2 regions of the Paenibacillus sp. G2S3 genome follow, and region 2 is predicted to be linked to the other one. Evidence: riboswitches for the same ligand, from Rfam matches in the RefSeq annotation. Region 2 holds a riboswitch; the other holds the start of a gene.
What was found. A riboswitch is a leader RNA that binds a small molecule or an ion and turns the genes downstream of it on or off. The one in region 2 is predicted to bind cyclic di-GMP.
Positions count from the first base shown of each region.

Region 1: linked by a shared signal. The riboswitch ahead of QNH28_RS04825 (glycosyl hydrolase) and the one ahead of QNH28_RS20555 (thiamine pyrophosphate-binding protein) in region 2 are both predicted to bind cyclic di-GMP.

Region 1 covers NZ_CP126095.1:1,099,959-1,105,404, reverse strand. The annotation lists gene QNH28_RS04835 (discoidin domain-containing protein) at 1-47, opposite strand, end outside; gene QNH28_RS04830 (glycosyl hydrolase) at 99-1,619, opposite strand; gene QNH28_RS04825 (glycosyl hydrolase) at 1,773-3,323, opposite strand; cyclic di-GMP riboswitch class I at 3,336-3,415, opposite strand; gene QNH28_RS04820 (sugar phosphate nucleotidyltransferase) at 3,552-4,925, opposite strand.
Region 2 covers NZ_CP126095.1:4,668,081-4,673,526, reverse strand. The annotation lists gene QNH28_RS20560 (carboxymuconolactone decarboxylase family protein) at 21-389, opposite strand; gene QNH28_RS20555 (thiamine pyrophosphate-binding protein) at 406-2,040, opposite strand; cyclic di-GMP riboswitch class I at 2,169-2,263, opposite strand; gene QNH28_RS20550 (methyl-accepting chemotaxis protein) at 2,454-3,704, opposite strand; gene QNH28_RS20545 (helix-turn-helix transcriptional regulator) at 3,827-4,783, opposite strand; gene QNH28_RS20540 (SDR family NAD(P)-dependent oxidoreductase) at 4,936-5,446, shown strand, end outside.

The DNA of each region.
Region 1 (5,446 bases), 3.1 Mb from region 2:
GCAAATATCCTATTTTTTCTATTAGATATTCTCCTCGTTATTCCCATCCATAGGTCCTCTCTTTCTTCCGGAATGTATAACCCTATCATTTCATTAGATTAAGGAAGGAACAATGCCCCTTGTGGAATCACCTGCTGCTTCTGGCTGGAACTCTCCCACAGCAAGCGAAGATTGGCATCTCCTTCATTCTCATAATATTCAATTTGGATATCATAAAGCGTTCCGGCTGTGAGCGGGATACTTCCTTTATGAAGGGTTGCACTTTGATTTTTCCAATTGTCGATGATCAGCTTTCCGTCAATCCAGACACGGACTCCATCATCAGAGGATGCCGAAATCGTATATTTTTCACTGAATTTAGGTTTGAGCTTCCCTTTCCAGCGAACAGAAAAATGATCTTCATCTATCTCCTGTGCAGGTGACCCGCCATGCCAATTAAAATCAATCTTACGATCATCGCGGATAAGTGCCGCTTCTCCCTCTAAATCAGTATTGTTATAGTACTCTCCTGTTAAACCCGTTGGAGTTACCGGGATTACCGGTGCTATCGAAGGGCCTCCTGTTGTGAGAACGTAATCCTCTCTCGAAACTATAAACGAGTCATTCATAAAGCTTTTAATTGACTGTAGCGTATTATTTTCTGTCAGTAATTTTCCCCAGGTCATCATATAGACCCATTTATTTTGTTTCTCGGTTAATACTTCCGGGTTCGGCAGCTGTCCACTCTCCCCGATTCCGATAGGTTTACCTTCAGCAAGTGCGAGCAGATCCTCATAGTAGGACTGCTTATAATCGTTATTGTAGATATCCGCAGCCAGAACATCGAGTTTATCCGCACCGGGATAATATGCAGCATAAGGATCTGCCCATTCATTCGGCGCATTCGGATTCCATACCCACAGTAGATTATTCAGTTGATGTGTGTTTACAAAACGATCATAGACAATATTCCAAAGCGATGAAAAATTGTCCTTTTTTCCCCACCAAAACCAACCGCCGTTCATTTCATGGTAAGGTCGCCATAAGACTGGAACTCCGGCATCACGCAGCTGTCCCAAATAGCCAGCGATCTCGTCTAGATCAGAGATTAGACTCTTATACTGAGCCGTCCCAGGCGTAACATAAGCATTAAACTTCTCTTGACTGAGACTTCTGTTTACATTGGACCATTCCGGAGAAGTCCCCGGCAAACTCTGATGGAAGGTCATGGCTACTATGCCACCCTCTTGATGCCACTCAATTGCACTGTCTATAACAGCTTGTCGCTGTTCTGCGATCGTCCCTTCGGGTTGATTATTAATTGCACCCAATTCATAACCATGTAGAACGGCATTTTGTCCCGATGTATTCTTCAGCTTATGAACCAGTTCATCTGGACTTTCTAGATAATCATGCTGGCCAGACAGGATTCCTTTACCACGTAGATTCACCAAATTACTCAGCAGCTGCTTGGCTTCTTCGGAAGCTGATGGATTGCTTGGTATAGCCGGAGGAAGAGAGGAAGAAACACTCATAGCCTTCGGAAGACTCTTAACCTCTCCCCAAGGCAGCAAGGAAAAAATAATAAACACCGGTAATATAGTAAACAACAATCTGTTTTGCTTATAATATTTACGCAAATAAATCCTCCTTTCGGTAGCTGTACTGCCTCCACAGGTGCTAAATAAACATACCTGTTATCGGACAATCGTCTTCTGACCTAATGAGGACTATAGCTTAGTAGCTCTGCAATAACGCAGAGCCACTAAGGATCGACCTTTAATTTTCATCAATCAGGAGACATCCGGAAGATAAAGTGCACTTGCTGGAACTGTCTCTTTAGCTTGACTAGCACTTTCCCACATCAAGCGGACTCTCGCATCACCTTCATTTTCGTAATACTCCACCTTAATATCGTATAGCTGACCAGCCTTCAGCGTTATATTACCCTTACGCTCAGTACCACTTTGCTTAGTCCAACTATCAATCACGGATTGCCCATTCACCCACACACGGATGCCATCATCTGAGGTAGTGTAAAATGTATATTGCTCATCATATAATGGCTTAATTTTACCGCTCCAACGTATGGAGAAACGATCAATCCCGAGGGCGGCATCCGGCGAGCCTTGCCGCCAATTGAAATCGATCATTGCATCAGTTCTAGTAAGAGCTGCTGCTCCCGATAGCTGTATGTTGTTGTAATATTCTCCTGTAAGCCCCTTCGCAAGAGGAATTGCTGCCTCACCCTCTTCTTCGGGAGGTGCCGGCGCTGGTGCAGCGCTAGGTGTCGGTACCAGACTAGTATTTAATTTATCTCTAGTTAGGGTATAGTTGCTATTCATAAATGTTTTGATTGTATCTGCACTGTTATTCTCGTAAAGCATTTTTCCCCAGCTCATCATATACGTCCATTTACTTTGTGATTGCTGAAGCTTCTCCAGATTAGGCATTTCACCATTCTCCCCGATCGCAATCGGTTTGCCTGCGGCTAGACTCAACAAACTGTCATAGTATTTTTGCTGATAATCATTTTCGTATATATCTGCTGCCAGAATATCTACTTTATCCGCTCCTGGATAAGTCAACGCATAAGGATCTGACCAAACATTGGGAGCATTCGGACTCCATACCCATAATAAATTATTTAATTTATGAACGTTAACAAAACGGTCATAAATAATATTCCAAAGTTTAGAAAAGTTATTTTTCTTCCCCCACCAGAACCAGTTCCCGTTCATTTCATGATAGGGTCTCCAAAGCACCGGAACGTTGGCATCACGCAAGCTTTTTAGGGAGACTGCCACCTTATCAAGTTCAGCGATCAGACTGTTATATTGCTTGGTACCCGGTGTAACGTAACTATCGAACTCACCTTGACTAAGCGTTTTTTTTACATTATCCCAGTCATAAGAGGTGCCCGGCAGGTTAGCATGAAAAGTCATAGCTACGATTCCGCCCGCTTTATTCCAGTTGATGGCGCTGTTCACCACATTTTGACGTTGCCAGGCCATGGTTCCTTCTGACTGACCGCTGATCGCGCCCAGTTCATAACCGTGAAGAGCGGCATTTTGTCCGCTAGTTCCCTTCAGCATATTGTTAATTTCATCTGGACTTTCTAAATAGTCATGTTGACCAGCAATAATACCTTTTCCTGAGATCGAGTAAAAATAGTTAAGCAGCTTTACGGCTTCAGGTGAGGCTCCTGGGGTAACTGGTGCTCCAGAATTTGAAGCAGCTATGACAACAGACGGCGAAATTCCAACAGTAAGCGGAAGTGCAGTCAGAAACAAGACGAGTGACAGAAATGCGCCAAATAATCGATACGTACGGTAAGCTTTCAAAATAATCTCCCTTTCGGTAGCCAGGCTGCCACTCTTTCGAAGGCCCTATAGCTTTGCGTCCCTACCTTTCGATAGGTTTGCCTTTTCAATTTAAGAGAAATAATCTCTCTTACCGTAAGTATCGACGACAATTAATGATATATTTAGTGTTTTTATGACTTTTTTTGATAATTGAGTCAATTTACCTGTTTCAAGAAATTTTGAATTGGTTAAATAGATAGGTTAGACCTATGAAATGAATTGTTGTAGTTCTATATCATTCCAGTCTAAAGTAATACGTATGTTATCTTCTTCTACTAATTCAGACCCCGTCTGTACCTCTATAAACTCAACATCCGTCAAAGCAAGGATCGCGTGCTTCGTTCCTTCCGGTATACGTACCACGTCCCCAGCCTTCACATTATGTTTTTTCTCATTCAGCACAATACTTGCTTCGCCGCTAACGATTGTCCAAATTTCACTACGCTTGCGATGTAATTGATAGCTGATATTATTCCCCTCGGATATAAAAATCCGTTTGGTCAGCACTTCATTGCCTTCATCATATTTCACATAATCAATAACTTTGTAATGGCCCCAGCGGCGTTCCTCGTACATCGGTCTTTGTTCAAAGGTCTTCAGCACTTCTTTAATCCGTGGGCTCTCAGCTTTATGGGTAACTAGAATCCCATCCGGGCTAGCCGCAATGATCAGATCCTTCGCACCAATTACCGTAATCGGAATATCCAGCTCATTAATCAAGCAAGTCCCCTCAGAATCCGCCGTTACAAAACCTTTTCCTACATGCTTGCTGCTCATTTCCTCTGTCAGCGTATTCCACGTTCCAAGATCCTTCCAGAATCCATCATACGGCTGTACTACAATATGTTCTTCTTTCTCCACCACTTCATAATCAAAGCTGATGGAAGACAATAGCTTATACTGCTTCTGCAATTCTTCATATCCTAAAGGCAACCCTTTACGCTGCAAAATATCTAACAAGTACCCTAAGCGGAAGGCAAACACTCCACAATTCCACAATGCATTTTGCTCGATGAGCTGTTCTGCTTGTATACGGTCTGGTTTCTCTTGAAAGTGACTCACCTTCATAAAACCATTTCCCCCCGCCTCATCGGTGGTAGGAATAATATATCCGTATTTCTCTGAGGCATGTTCAGGAACAACACCCATTAGTGCCAGATTTGCTCCACTTTCCAGCATGGTCCCCTCAAGCATAGCTATGGTATCAAAAAAGGATGCTTCTACATAAGGGTCAACAGGCAATATTGCTACCGTCTCCGCTGGAGAAACACCTGCCACTGAATAAAGATAGGTAGCTGTTAAGGCGATAGCCGGAAAAGTATCCCGACGCTCCGGTTCAACGATAATCGGCACATGACTTCCCAGTTGGCTTTGTATCATTTCTACTTGGCCGCGGCCGGTGGCCAGATAAGATGATTCTGCCATCCCCGCTTCCTCCAGCTGTCTCCAGACACGTTGTACCATGGATTCTGGTTCACCTTGAGGGCTTTCAAGTACCTTTAGAAATTGCTTTGAACGTGAGTCGTTGGACAACGGCCATAACCGTTTACCTGAACCGCCTGATAGAAGTACCATTTTCATAGATGAACCCTCCTCAATTTATGGAAATCGAGCATAATTAAATTGTTATCAAAACGTATAGCTTCCGCTTAGCCTTAATTCGAGCGGATGCATTAAAAAAATTTGTTAGGTAGAAACCACTCCAAGGGATTTTGGACTTCCGATCGCTGTTATCCTCAGATTTCCTGATTGAACCGCTTCTCGCGGTAGAAATCCGAGGATAAAGGCGAACACTCCGTTTCTACAGTTCCAAATTCCCTTTCCGTTCTTTACCTAACCAACTTCCTCTAAATGCTTGAACCGTACTGCACCGGGCTGTACCAGCCGGAAGGCAGCACGTTTTTCTAAAGATTTGCTTCTGCTCCTATGGAGGCAGCAGCCAACGCAAGTACTACTACAACAACAAGGTTATCTGCTACTGCGATAAACAATCAGAGTACTCTAACTTTATAAATTGCTTAAAACTTATGATAAGGGAACGGAGTGACGGAGGGGAATTTTGGAACTGTAGGAGCGATAGCGTCCGCCTAAAAGCTTTCCGT
Region 2 (5,446 bases):
ACTTTATGTCGGATTATTAATTACTTTATTTCTTCTATCGTTTCAAGAAGAATATTAAAAGCCGTGATGATTCTAGGTGCCCCTATAGCGGGTACTAAGTGTAATAGAATACCTTTGAGTTGTTCTACAGTAACTCCCACACGAAGAGCCATAACATAATGAACACCCAATTGATCAAACTGACCCATCGCAATCAGAGCAGAGATAACTGCGATTTCCTTCCAGTCAGCTTCGATTGTGTTGCGTTGAAAAATATCGCCGTAGGCATTCCCCATAATAAATTCAGCCAAGTCAGGGAAATGTTCTTTAATCGGAGCCAGTGCTTTAGCGCCGTAATCTCCTGAGAGATTCGTGAAGTGGTTAAGACCACTGTTTACATTTTCTTTCATAGTGAATAGTGACCTCCTAATTTAGGTTTAAAGTACGGTGAGCAGTCGGAGGGACCTCATCACGGTCTGTTAACAGTTCAATGACGGCAACACGGTTGATTGCAACAGCGTCCTTGATGGCTGTTTCGAACTCCTCCGCTGTCTCACATTTGTAACCCGTAGCACCTAGTGATTCTGCGAATTTCGCAGCGTCCATAGGGACTTCGTAGATCGTTCCGTCAATACGTCCTGTAGTTTTTTCCATACCTTTTAGAGCCATATCTAGCTGTTTATTATTAACAACAATGAATATGACAGGAATATTCTTGCAGACAGCAGCGTTAATCTCTGCCCCTAGCATCATAAAGCAGCCGTCTCCTGTAATACAGAAGATCGTTTCTTCTGGAGCAGCAACCTTTGCACCAATCGCCATCCCGATGGAATTACCCATACAAGCAAAGTAAGCATCGAAAACAAAACTGCCAGGTTTCTTAACCTTGTACCATTTGGCAGCATGGAAACCGTGGCTACCATCATCAACAAAGACTGTGCTGTTATAGGGAATCAAATCACTCATCGTACTCAAGACCGATGCAAGTGAAAGGTTTGGTAAAATCGGAAGCTCTTCGGTATAACCGGGATTTGTTGGTGCTTCGCGTTTTGTGATGTTGTTCGTGTCAATGTTATTAAGATAGCAAACTAGATTGTCGCGTAGATCTCCAGTCACAGGAATCGTTTTAGAGAACAATATTTTTCCGACAAAAGTCGGATCGCTATCAAACTGAATTAATGTTGCAGGATGATTTTCCCTTTTAAGATTACAAATAGTCATATCACTTAAACGTGAGCCGAGAACGATAAATAGATCACTTTGATTCAGCAAGTCATCCCCATGGGAACAACCGCCTACTCCAATTGGACCGTGATAGAGTGGATGATCCCAAGTTATAGCCCCTTTACCACCTGGAGATGTAACTACAGGAATATTAAATGTTTCCGCTAATTGAATTAGCTCACTATGTGCTCCTGAACGGTTAACGCCTTTACCAGCGATAATGATTGGATTCTTTGAGTTATTTATAGCATCAAGTACACGGTCGATATTAGCGTGGCTAACAAGTGATTCGCGTTCAGGGATTACAATATTACATTCCTCTAGCAATTCCGTTTGCACATCAAAGGGAATACAAAGGTGAACTGGACCACGATTACCGCTCAAAGCAATGGATATGGCATGATTAAAGATTGTGCTAAAGTGATCTCCACGTTCAATAAGCTTGCTATATAAGGTGGCAGGTCTAAACATATCAGCTAAATCAGCTAGAAAAGAGGTAGAGTCCTGACATTGGGGAATACCAAGCTCTTTGATAGATTGATGGCCAGTAATAAATAGGACAGGTAGGTTGTTAGCCTTAGCATGTGCTGCTGCAGTTAATAGGTTTGTTCCACCAGGACCTGAAGTACCAAATGCTACACCTAGTTTTCCAGTTTTCAGCGCATACCCAGCTGCTTCGAAGCCGGAACTGGACTCATGTCTCCCAGGAATAAATTCAATACCGTAATCTACCATTTTAAGAACGATAGGACAAATGGATTTGCCAATAATACCAAAGGAATGGGTAACACCTAGGTTCCGTAGTGCTTCCGACATGTAATCTGCGACTGTCTTCAAAAAAATACACCTCACAAGTTGATTGTTATTTTGAAATTAAACATTAGAAAACCTGTGCTCTGAAATAGGGCACAGGTTGGAAGCATAAATCGCCATAGAGACTGAACAATAGTCCAGTCGTCTTGGTTTTCAGCAACCTGGCTGTCATGGCCTCAGATTAAAATGAGGCTGTAGATCCATGGTTTTGCGTCATCCTCTTTCGAAGATTTTGCCAATATTAATTTTAAAATTTATAAGAAGAATTTTCCTTTACAATATATTCCTAGAGATACTTTGTCAATATATTCTTGCAAATTAACTCGAATTTTGACGAAATTCTTGTCCAACCTATGAAATAATAAATATAAAAAAACTGCTCCTAAGAAAAAACTTAGGGGCAGTTTTTGGATTTGTTTATACGATTTGTTATTTACTTAAAATTTGAAAATGTGGATCGTTTTCTGTAGATTGAATACAGCCTGAGTCATTTTCTCAGTTTCTTCTGCGACGGACTGCAGGGCATTAATTTGTTCATTCATAGCGGCCGATACTTCTTCGGTGCCGGCAGCGGTTTGCTGCGTGATCGCAGAGATATTCTCTATTGCACTTGAAATTTTCAAGGCACTTTCTAACATCAGATCACTTTCAGAAGAGAAGGAAGAAATCTGTTCAGTAATATATTGCACACTTTGCACAATTTGAGCAAAGATATGAGCAGATTGAGTGATCATCTCATTCTGTACCTGTACGACTTCTTCGTTGATAGCGATATTGTCAATCGCTTGTTTAATATCAGTTTCAATGCTCCGAACTAAACCGAAGACTTCCTTCGTTGAAGCCGTTGATTCCTCAGCAAGCTTACGAACCTCCTGTGCGACTACAGCAAATCCTCGACCATGTTCTCCGGCACGTGCTGCTTCGATGGAAGCATTCAGCGATAAGAGGTTGGTCTGCTCTGCGATCTCTGTGATGGTTTTGGTGATCATCGTAATTCCTCGAGCGTTATGAGAAAGGGCTTCGATAGTATCCGCTACTTTTTGAGTAGCCTGAATATTTTTACGCATGCCTTCAGCTTGAGTATCAACGGATTGTCGTCCTTGTTCAACTAGTTCTAATGTATGTATTGAACGTCTGTTCATTTCTTTCGTTGAGTTCGTATAATTGGATACCTTATTCTCAATATCTTTAATAGATTCTGTCATTTCAGCGATATCTGTAGATATTTCATTTGCACCCAGAGCTAGCTCGTTGGATGAAGAGGCTACCTGTGCCATGACAATTTTCAAATTCTGATTCTTATCTTCGATTCCGCGGCTTGCATCCATGACTTGGCGAGTAATTTGCGAAGCTTCTGTCAGAATCTTCTTGAGCTTGTCAATCATAGTATTAAAGGAACGACTTACATCCCCCATAGACCCGTTCTCATCGGCCCTACTAGTAAAATCCCCTTTTGAAATACTATGAGACACATTCGCGATGTCATCAAAAGAAGATGTAAGCGTTCTCTCGATAAAGCGGGCAACGGGAAAAGTTAAGGCAGCTAGAACAACTACTAGAACAATACCCAAAATAATGTTGCCTAAGATCATAAAAGTAACTAAAACAGGAATAGCAAATAATGCGGCAACGAGGTAACATCCGGCAACAATTCTTTGTTTTAACGGAAGTTTATGCATCCAGTTCATTGGTATAATGTCCTCCTTATTAATATTATGTATTGGTGTTATTATATGGGATTTAAAGGTGATTGGTCTATAGTAAGAACTGACATAAATCATCATTAAATAGTAGTTCTTTAGAATTATTGTCAAAAATCCTCATATATAGCGTGAATTGTTGCGATAGCAGACCTTACCATCTCTAAAAGTTCTTGTGGTGCAAGAACAATAACTGAGGGACTAAAGGATAGGGTGATTCGGCAGGCCGATTCGATCGTATTAAATTCAGCATCTACGTTCACCCACTCTGCATCTCTAGATGGTTCTAGCAAATGGAGAGTGACAAATCTTTCCCGCTGCAATTCTTTTAACACAGAAGCTCTAACCCTTAGTTTTGCCGGGTACTTTGGCAGCGCTGCTTTAAAGGCCGTGGTGGACTCTTCCCAGTAACGCTTTAAATCAAAATTGTTAGGCCTGTTGAACCATTCATGGGTTTCCTCAACGTTAACTAATCTGGACACACGAAAGGTCCGTAGCTCATTCTCGCTTTTGGCCACAACATACCATACTCCTCGTTTTGCAACTAATCCAAGAGGTTCAATCATACGGACCTTAGTCTCGTCGTTCCTAAGATAAGTGATTTTTACTTTGCGGTCATCCCAAAGAGCTCCCTGCAGGACAGAAAGGAATGGATATGTCTCATCGGAAGGATGCCAACTGGCACCGTCAATATGAATGCGCTCGCTAAGGTAATTTGCTGGGTTGCTAGTTCGATGTGAGGAAGCCGCCTCCAGTTTGAGAACAGCTGAAGAGAAGTCATCCTGTATTCCCAGATCCTTCATTATTGAGGAGTCAGCGGACAGAAGCAGCGAACCAATCTCTTGTGGCTTCATGCCCGTTAGGGAGGTACGGTACCCTTCTGTAAGCATCCAGCCACCTTCACGCCCGCGTTCAGCTAAAATGGGTATCCCTGAAGCACTTAATGCTTCCATATCTCTAAACACAGTTCGTTCTGACACTTCGAGTGTTTCGGCCAGTTCGCGAGAAGTCATTTTTCCACGGTTTTGCAACAGAAGCAATATAGATAACAAACGGTCGGCTCTCATTAGGCTATTATTTCTCCTCGTATTAATTATTGTACGATCCCCACTAATCATTTCTAAATCATGATTATATTATATATGTCAGTTGATGTCATATATAAACGATATACTTATAAAACGTAAGGAATGATCACAGAATACTGAAATCTGAATTCATGTGGAAAGGGTTGAAGGATATGACATTGAAAGGGAAAGTCGCACTGGTTACCGGGAGCAGCAGAGGTGCTGGCAAGGGGATCGCTTTAGAATTAGCAAGAAGAGGTGCTTTTGTCTATATTACAGGGAGAACCACAGATGTCTCCACCACAGAACATATTAAGGGGAGTATAGATAGCGTACTTAGAGAAATAAAAGAGCGTGGAGGTTCTGGTGCGGTAATACGATGTGACCATACGAAGGATCAGGAAACAGAAGCAGTGATTCGTCAGATCGCTGAAGAGCAGGGGCGACTCGATATCTTAGTGAATAACGTATGGGGAGGTAACGATCTAGCTGTCGAGCAGAAGCCTTTTTGGGAGTTGCCTACAGCTCATTGGGACAATATGTTTAATGCCGGTGTGAGAGCACAGTTGATCACGAATTATTACGCAATTCCCCTCATGCGCAAGGCAAAAAATGATGGTCTAATTATCCATACAACCTTCTGGGATCATTATAAATATTTAG